Regions from separate parts of the Rhizobium sp. H4 genome, predicted to be linked through region 1. Evidence: predicted binding sites of a transcription regulator. Region 1 holds the regulator's gene; each other region holds the start of a gene.
What was found. The regulator LexA, encoded in region 1, represses DNA repair genes until DNA is damaged. The targets are predictions, from matches to a motif close to TGTTCNNNNTGTGTTCNG.
Positions count from the first base shown of each region.

Region 2: the regulator LexA is predicted to act here: its motif matches at 1,931-1,948, upstream of dnaE (DNA polymerase III subunit alpha).
Region 3: the regulator LexA is predicted to act here: its motif matches at 1,907-1,924, upstream of C4N04_RS21555 (helicase-related protein).

Region 1 covers NZ_PSOW01000003.1:210,784-215,555, forward strand. The annotation lists gene C4N04_RS05950 (ComEC/Rec2 family competence protein) at 1-1,535, shown strand, start outside; gene lexA (transcriptional repressor LexA) at 1,516-2,235, opposite strand; gene C4N04_RS05960 (VOC family protein) at 2,432-3,328, shown strand; gene kdsA (3-deoxy-8-phosphooctulonate synthase) at 3,325-4,170, shown strand; gene eno (phosphopyruvate hydratase) at 4,312-4,772, shown strand, end outside.
Region 2 covers NZ_PSOW01000001.1:95,758-100,529, reverse strand. The annotation lists gene C4N04_RS00515 (lipoprotein-releasing ABC transporter permease subunit) at 1-490, shown strand, start outside; gene C4N04_RS00510 (ABC transporter ATP-binding protein) at 505-1,188, shown strand; gene C4N04_RS00505 (DUF5680 domain-containing protein) at 1,205-1,669, opposite strand; gene dnaE (DNA polymerase III subunit alpha) at 2,185-4,772, shown strand, end outside.
Region 3 covers NZ_PSOW01000014.1:78,239-83,010, forward strand. The annotation lists gene C4N04_RS21540 (beta-ketoacyl-ACP reductase) at 1-555, shown strand, start outside; gene C4N04_RS21545 (glycine zipper domain-containing protein) at 733-993, opposite strand; gene C4N04_RS21550 (DUF3309 family protein) at 1,020-1,175, opposite strand; gene C4N04_RS21555 (helicase-related protein) at 1,982-4,772, shown strand, end outside.

The DNA.
Region 1 (4,772 bases):
GGCGCGCCATCTCGAAGGAAACGACGGAGGCGCTGCGTCAGTCCGGCCTTGCTCATATCGTGGCGATCTCGGGCCTTAACATGGCGTTGTCGGCCGGCATCTTCTTCGTCGGTTTCCGGATGCTGCTCAGCCTCGTTCCGGGTGTCGCTCAAGCCTATCCGACAAAGAAGATCGCCGCCGCCGGCGCACTCGTCGCCGTTACAGCCTACTTCCTGATCTCAGGATTCGGGGTTTCGGCCGAACGCGCCTTCATCATGATGGCGATCATGCTGATTGCCGTCTTCTTCGACCGGCCGTCGATCAGCCTGCGCAATGTCGTTCTCTCGGCGCTCATCATCATCGCCATTTCACCCTCCGAAGTCCTGGGTCCGAGCTTCCAGATGTCCTTTGCCGCGACTTTGGCACTGGTATCGGGCTATCAGCTGTGGAAGGACCGGCGCGTCCGGGAAAACCCGTTGCTGAAGCTGCCGGTCCTGCGGCCGGTCGTGGCGGTCGCCGGTTTCTTCGGCGGCGTCTTCCTGACCTCGCTGATCGGCGGCTTTTCCACGGCGCTGTTTGCGGTCGAGCATTTTCATCGCCTGACAGCTTATGGCCTGCCGGCGAACCTTGCGACGATGCCGATCATCTCCTTCATCGTCATGCCGGCCGGGCTGCTGGCGATGTTGCTCATGCCGTTCGGCCTGGACGCTCCGCTCTGGACTGTGGTCGGCTTCGGCCTCGATCTGGTGATTGCGGTCGCCAAGACGGTGTCCGGCTGGGGCGGCGATATCGACCTCGGCCGTTTGCCCGCCTGGTATTTCGCCGTCGCCGTGGCAGGCTTTCTGCTGCTGACGCTGCTCCGCACCCGATTGCGCCATGCCGGCACATCGATCCTCGCCGTCTCGACGCTTATCGTGCTGATCCTGCCGGGTTCCCGACCGCCGGATCTGGTGATTTCCGAGGATGGTGGTCTGGTCGCGCTCGTCGCGACGGCGGCAATGGCTTCCAACCGTGAAAACCCGCCGGACTTCATCTTCGACCAGTGGCAGAGAGCGCTGGTCCTGCCGACGCACCACCCGCCGAAGATGCTGGATGGCCCTGCCATCCCGCCGCAGGGTGAGGACCGCCGCCTCAGGCTTTCCCGCGATCAGCAGAATGAGGCGAGGACGGCAATGGTGGCCGCCGCAGCCGGCGGTGAGGCAAATCGTTTTTCCTGCGTCAAGAAAGCCTGGTGTATCGCCAGGCTCGGCAATGGCCATGTCGTCGCCGTCATCGACAATGCCGCCTATCTCGGCCCGGCCTGCGACGCCAGCGAGATTGTCGTGACCGCGGTGCGCCTGCGTTTCGACCGCTGCCACTCGGGTGCGACACTCTTCACCGGCGAGACGCTGCGCAGGACCGGTTCCGTCGAATTGCGTTTTGCGCAGACAGGCCTCGAGGTCGCAACCGCATTCGATGCCTTGTCGCGTCCATGGATGCGCCATCGCGCCTATGATTGGCGCAAAGACGCTTTTACCGAATCAGCTCCGTTGGCTGTCAGTGATAACGGCGAATGAGGCCGACCAGCTTGCCCTGCACCTTGACCCGGTCAGGCCCGAAGATGCGGGTCTCGTAAGCCGGGTTGGCGGCTTCGAGGGCGATCGAGGCGCCCTTGCGGCGAAAGCGTTTCAGCGTCGCTTCCTCGTCGTCGACCAGCGCAACGACGATATCGCCAGGGCTTGCGGTGCTGCCGTTGCGGATAATCACGGTGTCGCCGTCGAAGATCCCGGCGTCGATCATCGAATCGCCCTTGACCTCCAGCGCGTAATGTTCGCCCGAGCCGAGCATATCCGCAGGAACGACGATGTCGTGCGTATTGTTCTGGATAGCCGAGATCGGAACGCCGGCGGCGATCCGGCCCATGACCGGCACGGAGACAGAGCTGCCGTTGTCGGCGATCGGCTTTGCGGCAGCGGGGGCGGCGACCGGCTGGGGCTTGCCGAGGCTGCCTTCGATAACGCTCGGTGAAAAACCGCGGCGCGGCTGAAGACTGGGGCTATAGGCCTCCGGCAGCTTGATCACTTCCAAGGCCCGGGCCCGGTTCGGTAGGCGGCGAATGAAACCACGTTCCTCCAGCGCCGTGATCAGGCGATGAATGCCGGATTTCGAGGCCAGATCCAGGGCATCCTTCATCTCGTCGAAAGAGGGAGGAACGCCGGATTCCTTCATGCGCTCATGAATGAAAAGGAGAAGCTCCTGTTGTTTGCGCGTGAGCATCGACGTCAGACCCCTGATTGAAACAAATCCAGAACGGACACTATATGTTCCATATGTGTTCCGCAAGTAGCTAAATTTCCGTAAAACTTCGCGCCAACTCGTCGAGATTTTTATTTTCATTCGCCGGATTGGCGCACATGTCTTGCATTGGGAATGGGGCTGTCGCACATCTCTTTGACGTGTCAGGAGGGATCCTATGATCGCACATTCCGCCAAGCCGCACCCGCTGGATCATGTCGTGCTGCCCGTCGTCAATATCGATCTGGCGCGCGAAAGGCTCGGCAAGCTCGGCTTTACCGTCGCCGCCGATGCGCGCCATCCGTTCGGAACGGAAAATGCCTGCGTCTTTTTCGCCGACAAGACCTATATCGAGCCGCTCGGCGTGGCGAGCGTCGAGGAGAGCGAGGCGGCGGCCCGTCAGGGGAATGTCTTCGTCGCCCGCAATCGTGCCTTCCGCTTCCGCTGCGGCGAGGAGGGCCTTTCGGCGCTGGCCTTCCTCACCGAGGATGCCGGCCTCGATCATCGGCGATTCGTCGGCAACGGCGCGAGCGCCGGCGAGATGTTGCAGTTCAGCCGGCCGATGCGAATGCCGGACGGTTCGGAAAGCGTCGGCAGCTTCAAACTGGCCTTTTCAAGCGATCTGCGCGCGCCCGACTTCTTTCTCTTCACCTGTCAGCGCATCAATTCGTTCCCGGCCGACCGCGCGGCGCTGGAGGCGCATGCCAACGGCGTGACGGGCCTTGCCGAGATCGCGCTTTGTGCGCCGGAGCCGGCTGCGTTTGCCGCCTTCGTTGGTCTTGCCGTCGGGCAAACGGCGGTGGAAAAAACCGGTTTCGGCATGAATATCGCGGCATCGAATGCCAAGATCAGCCTGATGACGCCGGAAGGGCTGGAGGCCTATTTCGAGCCTGTCGTCTCCTCCGCCGATCGTGGTCTGCGCGGCCGGGCAATCCTCTTCACCGTTACCGATCTTGCCGTGACAGAAGCGCATTTGGCTGCTAACGGAGTGACATACACACGCAAGAACAATCGCATTCTGGTGAAGCCCACGCCCGGGCAGGGCGCGCTTTTTGCCTTCGAGGAACCACGATGAGCACTGATACAAATTCCGAGGTCAAGATCGGCGAAGGCGAAGGCCAGGTCACCTTTTCCAATACCGGCCGCCTGTCGCTGATTGCCGGCCCCTGCCAGATGGAGAGCCGTGATCACGCTTTCATGGTCGCCGGCACGCTGAAAGATCTCTGCGCAAAGCTCGGCATCGGCCTCGTCTATAAGAGTTCCTTCGATAAGGCGAACCGCACCTCACTCTCGGCCGAGCGCGGCATCGGGCTTGAAAAGGGCATGCAGGTCTTCGCCGACCTGAAGCGGGAATTCGGCTTTCCCGTCCTGACCGACGTCCACACCGCCGAGCAATGCGCCGAGGTGGCGGAGGTGATCGACGTTCTGCAGATCCCCGCCTTCCTATGCCGCCAGACGGATCTTCTGATCGCTGCCGCCAAGACGGGCCGCGTCGTCAACGTCAAGAAGGGCCAGTTCCTCGCCCCCTGGGACATGAAGAATGTCCTGAAGAAGCTCAATGCCAGCGGCAATCCGAACGTGCTGCTGTGCGAGCGCGGCGCCTCCTTCGGCTACAACACGCTGGTTTCCGACATGCGCTCGCTGCCGATCATGGCGGCGATGGGCGCGCCCGTCATTTTCGATGCGACCCATTCCGTCGCCCAGCCCGGCGGGCAGGGCGAGTCCTCCGGCGGCCAGCGCGAATTCGTCGAAACGCTGGCGCGCGCAGCCGTGGCGACGGGTATTGCCGGTGTCTTTCTCGAAACCCACCAGGACCCTGACAACGCTCCGTCCGACGGCCCGAACATGGTCTATCTCAAGGACATGCCGCGACTGCTTGAGAAATTGCTTGCGTTCGATGCGGTTGCCAAGGCTTGACGTTCAACAGGTTGACACGACCGTGGTTTAGGCCACTTCAGAACGCCGGTACGAAGGCTGGAAATTGCGGCATTGTAATTTGCACGCCTTCGATTATGACAGGCTTCGAACGATTGATCACCCACCGAGCAGGAAGAACCCATGACTGCAATCACCGATATCATCGCCCGCGAGATCCTCGATAGCCGTGGCAACCCCACCGTCGAAGTCGACGTCTATCTCGAAGACGGCAGCATGGGCCGCGCGGCTGTTCCCTCGGGCGCCTCGACGGGCGCCCATGAGGCGGTCGAGCTGCGCGACGGCGGCAAGCGCTACCTCGGCAAGGGCGTAGAGAAGGCCGTCGAGGCCGCCAACACAGAGATCTTCGACGCCATCGGCGGCATCGACGCCGAAAACCAGATCCAGATCGACAACATCATGATCGAACTGGACGGCACGCCGAACAAGTCGCGTCTCGGCGCCAACGCCATCCTCGGTGTGTCGCTCGCCGTCGCCAAGGCTGCCGCCCAGGCCTCCGGCCTGCCGCTCTACCGTTATGTCGGCGGCGCTTCGGCGAGCCTGCTGCCGGTGCCGATGATGAATATCATCAACGGCGGCGCTCA
Region 2 (4,772 bases), on a different contig from region 1:
CGACTGGCGACAGCGTAATCAGACCTTCTTCTCGGCGCTGCAGGTCGAGCGCAACGTCATGTTCATGATCCTGACGCTGATCGTGCTTGTCGCGGCGCTGAACATCATCTCCGGCCTCATCATGCTGGTGAAGGACAAGGGCAGCGATATCGCCATTCTGCGCACGATGGGCGCCAGCGCCGGCGCCATCATGCGCATCTTCTTCATGACTGGGGCGGCGATCGGTATCGTCGGCACCATCGCCGGCGTACTGCTCGGCGTCCTCGTCTGTGTCAACATCGAATCCATCCGTCAGTTTTTCTCGTGGATCTCGGGCGAAGTAATCTTCAATCCGCAGGTCTATTTCCTCAGCCAACTGCCGGCGGAGATGGATCTCAGCGAAACGATCTCGATCGTCGTCATGGCACTGACGCTCTCCTTCATCGCGACCATCTTCCCGGCCTGGCGCGCCTCCAGGCTCGATCCGGTGCAGGCCCTGCGCTACGAATAAGGAATGCCGCCTTCATGAAACGCAACGTCGTTCTCAAGCTTACCGGCGTCGAGCGCCATTACGGGCAGGGCGATACGCTGCTCGCCATCCTGAAAGGCGCGGATTTCTCGCTGTCGAAAGGCGAGATGGTCGCGCTCGTTGCTCCCTCCGGCACCGGCAAGTCGACGCTGCTGCATGTCGCGGGTCTGCTCGAACATCCCGACGGCGGTGAAGTCACCATCAATGGCCACGCCTGCGACGGCCTTTCCGACGAGAAGCGTACCGCGATCCGCCGCAGCGAGATCGGCTTCGTCTACCAGTTCCACCATCTCCTGCCGGAATTTTCGGCGCTCGAAAACATCATGATGCCGCAGCTGATCGCCGGGCTGTCTTGGAAGGAAGCCGGCGAGCGGGCCGGCCAGCTTCTCGATTACATGCGCATCGGCCATCGTGGCGCCCATCGCCCCGGCGAGCTTTCCGGCGGCGAACAGCAGCGCGTCGCGATTGCCCGGGCCGTCGCCAATGCGCCGAGCTTGCTTCTGGCCGACGAGCCGACCGGCAATCTCGACCCGGAAACGGCAGCTTACGTCTTCGACGCGCTGGAGGCGCTGGTGCGCCAATCCGGCCTCGCCGCCCTCATCGCCACCCACAATCACGAACTCGCCCGTCGCATGGACCGGCGCGTGACGATTTCGGACGGCAAGATCGTCGACTTCTAGCGCATCGGCCCAGCGATCAGGGGATGACCAGCCCGCCGCGATAGTCGAGCGCATAGGCCTTGCGGCCGCCGACGATGATGCATTCATGGCCGTTGAACCGGTCGCAGCCGCCTTCGCTGCGGTCGATATAACGGCCGAGTGGATGATCGAATTCCATTCCGCCAAGAAACCGGCCTTCCCGATACATTGCCGAGAGCGCCGCCTTGATCACCGTTCCGGCCGCACTGCCGTCGATGAGATCGGGCGCGATGACGCAGCCGATATAATTCATCGCCCAGACGGGTTCATCGGCAATCCACACCACCTCCTGTCCGGCGAAATCCGTGCCGCCGAAATAACTGTCGAGATAGCGCCAGTCGCCGCTGAAATAGCCGATATCATGAGCACCCGGCCGGCAGGGCAGGCGAGGCACACCACCCCCGACATAGGTCGCCGCCTTGGCCTCGACAATGAAGCCGTTCAGCATCGCCGTATCGAGCATTATCGTCGTCCTCCCCTGACTCATCTGAATTGATATAGCAGGACGGTGAGAACATAAGAAGAACAAAATGGCGGGCGGCGCTTTGTTTCTCTGAGCAAACGCGTCCGACATTGGATGATCCGCGCCGATCCGTCTCGGGTTGGGAATGCCAGGCGCGGTTGCCGGGTATATTCAACGCCGGCATCGAGGCCGCGCGCGATTCGCAGCACGCGACGGGCATTTTTCAAACGCAAGTACGGAGGAAAAGATTCCTGTTGACATGCGAACATATGTGGAACAGATTAAAAACATAACGAGTAAAGGAGAGCCAAATGACTGACATGATCCGTGATATCGCAGCATTCACCTCCATCGCAATGTTCGTTGCCAGCTTCTCGCTGATCGTCATCGCGATCTAAAGTTTTCAGGGGATCGCATGGTAGTCATGCGGTTCGGACGCGGGACTTCTTCTGGACATCATCGCCCTCAATGCCGACAATGCGTCCGATTCATTCGGGTGATTGGGAAGGCATATCATGGCGGAGACGGCAAAGGGTTCAACGGGTGAGGCGACCGGCGGCACGCCGGGCTTCATCCACCTAAGGGTCCACTCCGCCTATTCGCTTCTCGAGGGCGCGCTGCCTCTGAAGAAGATCCTCTACAAGGCGACCGGCGACAGCCAGCCGGCGATCGCCATAACCGATACCAACAATCTGTTCATCGCACTGGAATTCTCTCAGAAGGCGATGGACGAGGGCCTGCAGCCGATCATCGGCTGCCAGGTCTCGATCGACATGGAAGACGGGCTGGAGACCGAAAAGCGCGGCGGCCAGCAGGCGTTGGTCAAGCTGCCGTCGATCGTTCTTCTCGCCGCGACGGGGGCCGGTTACGAAAGGCTGGTCGACCTCGTCAGTCGCGCCTATCTCGGCGGTGAAGGCAATCAGGCCGTCCATGTCCGATCCTCCTGGCTGGAGGAGGCGGGCACGGAAGGGCTGATCGCCTTGACCGGCGCCCTGATGGGGCCGGTCGACGGGGCGATCAGGGAGGGCCATTCCGCCCAGGCCGAAGCGCGGCTGCTGATGCTGAAGTGTCTCTTCGGCGACAGGCTCTATGTCGAGCTGCAGCGGCATGGCACCTACGACAAGCGGCACGAGCAGAAGATCGTCGGGCTCGCCTATGCCCACGACCTGCCGCTGGTCGCGACCAACGAGGCCTTTTTTCCGACGCGCGACGATTACGACGCCCATGATGCGCTTATGGCGGTTGCTCATAACGCCATCGTCTCCGACGACAGCCGCTTTCGCCTGACGCCGGATCATTATCTGAAGAGCCGGGCCGAGATGGCCAAGCTCTTTGCCGATCTGCCGGAAGCGCTGGAGAACACGATCGAGATCGCCAAGCGTTGCTCCTTCGTGTTGAAGACGCGCAAACCGATCCTGCCACGCTTCACCGGTGCGACCGACGATGCCGAGGAGGCCGAGCGCGCCGAGGCGAGCGAACTGCGCCGCCAGGCGGTCGAAGGGTTGGACATGCGGCTTTCGACCCTCGGCATGTCGCCGGGTTATGAGGAGAAGGATTATCGCGAGCGCCTGGATTTCGAGCTCAGCGTCATCGAACGCATGCGCTTTCCCGGCTACTTCCTGATCGTTGCCGACTTCATCAAATGGGCCAAGCAGCATGACATTCCGGTTGGTCCCGGCCGCGGTTCGGGCGCCGGTTCGCTGGTCGCCTACGCGCTGACCATCACCGACGTCGATCCCTTGCGGTTTTCGCTGCTGTTCGAGCGCTTCCTCAATCCGGAACGCGTCTCCATGCCGGACTTCGACATCGACTTCTGCCAGGACCGCCGCGAAGAGGTGATCCGATACGTCCAGGCCAAGTACGGCCGCGAGCAGGTGGCCCAGATCATCACCTTCGGTTCGCTGCAGGCGCGCGCCGCACTCCGCGACGTCGGCCGCGTGCTGGAGATGCCCTACGGCCAGGTCGACAAGATTTGCAAACTTGTGCCGAACAATCCGGCCAATCCGACGCCGCTCTCCAAGGCGATCGAGGAGGAGCCGAAGCTGCAGGAGGAGGCGGCGAAGGAACCGGTCGTCGCGCGCTTGCTCGATATCGCCCAGAAGATCGAGGGGCTTTACCGCCATGCCTCGACCCATGCCGCCGGTATCGTCATCGGCGACCGGCCGCTGTCCAAGCTGGTGCCGATGTATCGCGATCCGCGCTCCGACATGCCGGTCACCCAGTTCAACATGAAATGGGTTGAGCAGGCGGGCCTCGTCAAATTCGACTTCCTTGGCCTGAAGACGCTGACCGTCCTGAAGGTCGCCGTCGATTTCGTCGCCAAGCGCGGCATCAGTGTCGACCTTGCGGCCATTCCGCTGGACGACAAGAAGACCTACGAGATGCTGTCACGCGGCGAAACGGTCGGCGTGTTCCAGGTGGAAAGTGCCGGCATGCGCAAGGCGCTGATCGGCATGAAACCGGACTGCATCGAGGACATCATCGCGCTGGTGGCGCTCTATCGTCCGGGCCCGATGGAGAACATCCCGACCTACAACGCCCGCAAGCACGGTGACGAAGAGCTGGAATCGATCCATCCGATGATCGACCACCTGCTCAAGGAAACTCAGGGTGTGATCGTCTATCAGGAACAGGTGATGCAGATCGCCCAGGTGCTGTCCGGTTATTCGCTCGGAGAGGCCGATCTTTTGCGCCGCGCCATGGGTAAGAAGATCAAGGCCGAGATGGACCAGCAGCGCGAGCGCTTCGTCGATGGCGCCGTCAAGAACGGCGTATCGAAGTCGCAAGCCGACAATATCTTCGAACTGCTGGCGAAGTTCGCCAATTACGGCTTCAACAAGTCGCATGCCGCCGCATACGCCATTGTCTCCTACCAGACGGCCTATATGAAGGCGCATTATCCGGTCGAATTCCTCGCCGCCTCGATGACGCTCGACATGTCCAACACCGAAAAGGTCAACGACTTCCGCCAGGACGCCAAGCGCCTCGGCATCGAGGTGATCGCCCCGTCGGTGCAGACCTCCTTCCGCCAGTTCGAAACCGGCGACAACCGCATCTATTATGCGCTCGCCGCCCTCAAGGGCGTCGGCGAATCCGCCGTCGA
Region 3 (4,772 bases), on a different contig from region 1:
GACTATGCTGCCTGCGGTGAAGGGATCGCCACGGTTGAAAGCGAGATCGGCCCGGTCGAGATTCTCGTCAACAATGCCGGCATCACCCGCGATGCAATGTTCCACAAGATGACGCCGCAGCAGTGGCACGAGGTGATCAATACCAACCTCACCGGCCTGTTCAACATGACGCATCAGGTCTGGACGGGGATGCGCGACCGCAGCTTCGGGCGCATCGTCAACATCTCATCGATCAACGGCCAGAAGGGCCAGATGGGCCAGGCGAACTATTCGGCCGCCAAGGCCGGCGATCTCGGTTTCACCAAGGCGCTTGCCCAGGAAGGGGCAGCGAAAAACATCACGGTCAACGCCATCTGCCCCGGTTACATCGGAACGGAAATGGTGCTTGCCGTGCCGGAGAAAGTGCTGAACGAACGCATCATTCCCCAGATTCCCGTCGGCCGTCTCGGCGAGCCGGAAGAGATCGCCCGTTGCGTCACCTTCCTCGTCTCCGACGATGCCGGCTTCATCACCGGCTCGACGCTGACGGCCAATGGCGGACAGTTCTTCGTCTAGCTCATTATCCGAGATCGAAATCGATTTCGAAATGACCACGTGGATTGAAAAAGGAGCGCATCCGGCTGGATGCGCTCCTTTTCTGTCCGCATGCCACTGTTGGCGCTGACAGCTGCGGCCGGCAAAGAAAAACGGGCGCCGAGGCGCCCGTTGGGAAGTCCGATATGAGTTTGCCGGTCAGTAGCGGCAACGGGCCTCGTAGCGGCGGCCGTAGCGGTCGCGATAGATGCAGTAGCCGCGGCGTTCGACCGACTGGCCGATCAGGGCGCCGGTGAGGCCGCCGGCAACGGCGCCGACAGCAGCACCGCCCCAGCTGTTGGTAACGGCGCCGCCGATGACCGCGCCGGTGCCGGCGCCGATCGCCGTGCCCTGCTCGGTCGCCGTGCAGGATGCGAGAGCGCCTACGAGCGCGCCAATAAGAACAATCTTCTTCATCATGTCGTAACTCCCCAGGTTGTCGGGCTTTAGATGCGGCCCATTAGTACAAGGATAATGATAATGACGAGAACTAGCCCCAAACCGCCGGCAGGTCCATAGCCCCAGCCACGGCTATAACCCCAATTCGGCAAGGCTCCGATCAAGAGCAGAATGAGGATAACCAGAAGTATCGTGCCAAGCATGGTGTCTTTCCTTCATTTCATCCGCAATCTGAATGGACAAGAAACACGCATTGGCGATTTTTGTTCCCGGTTGCGCCCGCGAATTGTGATGCGTGCCGATTCATGGTTTGCGATCCGTCTTCCCTGGCAAATTGTTGGTATGGTTAAAAAGTCTTTTGCATACAATATGTTGCGGTGAACAAATCGAGAAGCTCGCAATGTCGCCGATTCGTCGGTGATTCGTTCCGTTTTCGATCGACCCGATCGCGGCAAGCGGTTCCGGCTTAACGCTGTGTAAATTTGGTCGTCGAAAGGTTAACGCCTGTCCGGAACGGTCGGATATGAGGATGTGTCGCTTGCCTAATCTAGCGACGGGTGACGGCGGCGCTACCGGATCTTGCCGTGAACGAAAGGTGAAAGCGGTCCGGTCGGCGATTCGTCTCCGATTCGTTCCGGATTTGGTCGAGAAATTAATTGGGGTGGAATTTCGCGCGGCAAAAAGCGGGGCGGCAGATCGCCGGCAGGCGAAACAAATGCGAACAGGGCAGAGTCTCGTGATTCAGCATTTAGTGGGAAAAAGTGATTCAAAATCAATACTTAGCCGTGAACAAAAGCTGAATCAGCGGGAGTCAGCGATTCGTCGCTGATTCGTTCTTAGGCTGTTCCGAATCGGAAATGCAGGCGTTCCCGATGACTCGCAAAGGTCGTAATCGCCGAAGCATTTTAAAATCTGCCCTTGCGTTTGCGGCGACAGCTGTCCATGTGTTCTGTGCCTCCGTCGAGAGGTGACAGTTTTCCTGGGGCCGCCTGCCTCGTTTGCATGGAATATGACTCTGACTTCGCAGCCGATGATTCTGAGCGGGCGCGGTGTGACCGCGATGCTCGGACCAACCAATACCGGCAAGACCCACTATGCCATCGAGCGCATGGTCGCACACGGGACCGGCGTGATCGGCCTGCCGCTGCGGCTGCTGGCGCGCGAGGTCTATACGCGGGTGGTGGAGAAGGTCGGTGTGCAGAACGTGGCGCTGGTCACCGGTGAGGAAAAGATTTCGCCGGCCAATGCACGTTTTTCGGTCTGTACCGTCGAAGCGATGCCGCGCGACACCAAGGCCGCCTTCGTCGCGATCGACGAGGTGCAGCTCGCCGGCGATCTCGAGCGCGGCCATATCTTCACCGACCGTATCCTGCACCTTCGCGGCCGCGAGGAAACGCTGCTGCTCGGCGCGGCAACGATGCGGCCGATCCTGCAGCAGCTGCTGCCCGGTATCACCATCGTCGAGCGGCCGCGGCTTTCGCATCTTTTCTATGCCGGGCAGAAGAAGATCACCCGGCTGCCGCAGCGCTCCGCCATCGTCGCTTTTTCGGCCGACGAGGTCTATGCCATCGCCGAGCTCATCCGCCGGCAGCGTGGCGGCGCGGCGGTCGTGCTGGGCGCGCTCAGCCCGCGCACTCGCAATGCGCAGGTCGCGCTTTATCAGGCGGGCGACGTCGAATATCTGGTGGCGACCGACGCAATCGGCATGGGCCTCAATCTCGATGTCGATCACGTCGCTTTCGCCCAGGACAGAAAATTCGACGGCTACCAGTTCCGCAACCTCAATCCGGGTGAACTCGGCCAGATCGCCGGCCGCGCCGGGCGGCACGTGCGCGACGGCACCTTCGGCGTCACCGGCCAGGTCTCACCCTTCGACGAGGAGCTGGTCCAGCGCATCGAAGGCCATGAATTCGACAATGTCAAAGTCCTGCAATGGCGCACGACCGAGATGGACTTCTCCTCAATCCAGTCGCTGCGCGCCAGCCTCGAAGCGGGGCCGCGCGTCGCCGGACTGACGCGGGCGCTGCCCGCGGTCGACCAGCAGGCGCTGGAGCAGCTGTCACGCTATCCCGAAGTCATCGATCTCGCCGACCGGCCGGCCCGCGTCGAAAAACTCTGGGAGGCTTGCGCACTTCCCGACTACAGGCGTATCACTCCGGCACAACATGCCGATCTGATCGCGACCCTCTTTTCCGATCTCGTCCGCTATGGCACGGTGAATGAGCAATTCCTTGCGGAGCAGGTTCATCGCTCCGATCGGACAGATGGGGAAATTGACACGCTTTCGGCGCGAATCGCGCAGATAAGAACCTGGACCTATGTGTCGAATCGGCCCGGCTGGCTGACCGATCCGACACATTGGCAGGAAAAGACGCGGGAAATCGAAGATCGATTGTCCGATGCGTTACATGAAAGGTTGACGAAACGCTTTGTTGATCGCAGGACATCTGTGCTCATGAAGCGCCTGAGAGAGAATGCGATGCTGGAAGCTGAAATCAGTGTGAATGGCGATGTCTTCGTTGAAGGACATCATGTAGGGCAGTTGAGCGGATTCCGTTTCACGCCGGTGGCGGGAACGGACGGACCGGATGCCAAGGCGGTTCAGGCTGCGTCGCAAAAAGCGCTCGCGCTCGAATTCGAAGCCAGAGCGGCGCGGATGCATGCCGCCGGCAATAGCGATCTGGCGATCGGCTCGGACGGGTTGATCCGCTGGCTCGGTGATCCGGTGGCGCGGCTTTCGGGCAGCGATCACGTCATGCGCCCGCGGGTGATCCTGCTGGCCGACGAGCAGTTGACGGGCAATGCCCGCGATCACGTCGCCGCCCGCATCGAGCGCTTCGTCAATCATCATATCAGCACGGTGCTGAAACCGCTCGACGATCTGTCGCGCGCCGAGGACCTGCAGGGTCTGGCCAAGGGGCTTGCCTTCCAGCTCGTCGAAAATCTCGGCGTGCTCTTCCGTCGTGACGTGACCGAGGAGGTGAAGTCGCTGGATCAGGAGGCCCGCGCCTCCATGCGCCGCTACGGCGTGCGTTTCGGCGCCTATCACATCTTCGTCCCGGCACTTCTGAAGCCGGCCCCGGCCGAACTGATCACGCTGCTCTGGGCGTTGAAGAACGACGGTCTGGACAAGCCGGGTTACGGTGACCTCATTCCCGTGTTGGCCGCCGGCCGTACTTCCGTCGTGACCGATCCGAGCTATGAGCGGATGTTCTACAAGCTCGCCGGTTTCCGCTTCCTCGGCAAGCGTGCGGTGCGCATCGACATTCTTGAGCGGCTTGCCGATATCATCCGTCCGCTGCTGCAATGGAAGCCCGGTCAGAACAATCGTCCGGAGGGCGCCTATGACGGCCGCCGCTTCACGACGACGACGGCGATGCTGTCAATCCTCGGCGCGACGCTCGAGGACATGGAAGAAATCCTCAAGGGTCTCGGCTATCGCGCCGATGCCGTGAAGGCGGAAGAGGCGTCGGCTCATCTTGCCGCGCAGGACGCCGCTTCGGCTCCCGCAGCCTCCGTGGAGGCATCTGCGGAAGAAACGGTGGAAAAGGCTGATCACGACGACGCCGACGCGGCGGCAGACGAGGCTGTTTCCGAGCCATCCCCAGCCGAGTCGGCCGCAACCGACGCCCCCGCGGCAGAGGCACTAAGCAACCCCGCGACCGAAGCCTCGGCAGAGGTTCCGGCCGCCGGGGAAACAGCCGCTGATTCCGGGGAGACCGGCGAACCGGCGGAACCGAAGCCGGTTCTTCTGTGGCGCCTCGGTGGCCGCAACGATAATCATCGCCAGGCGCGTGGCG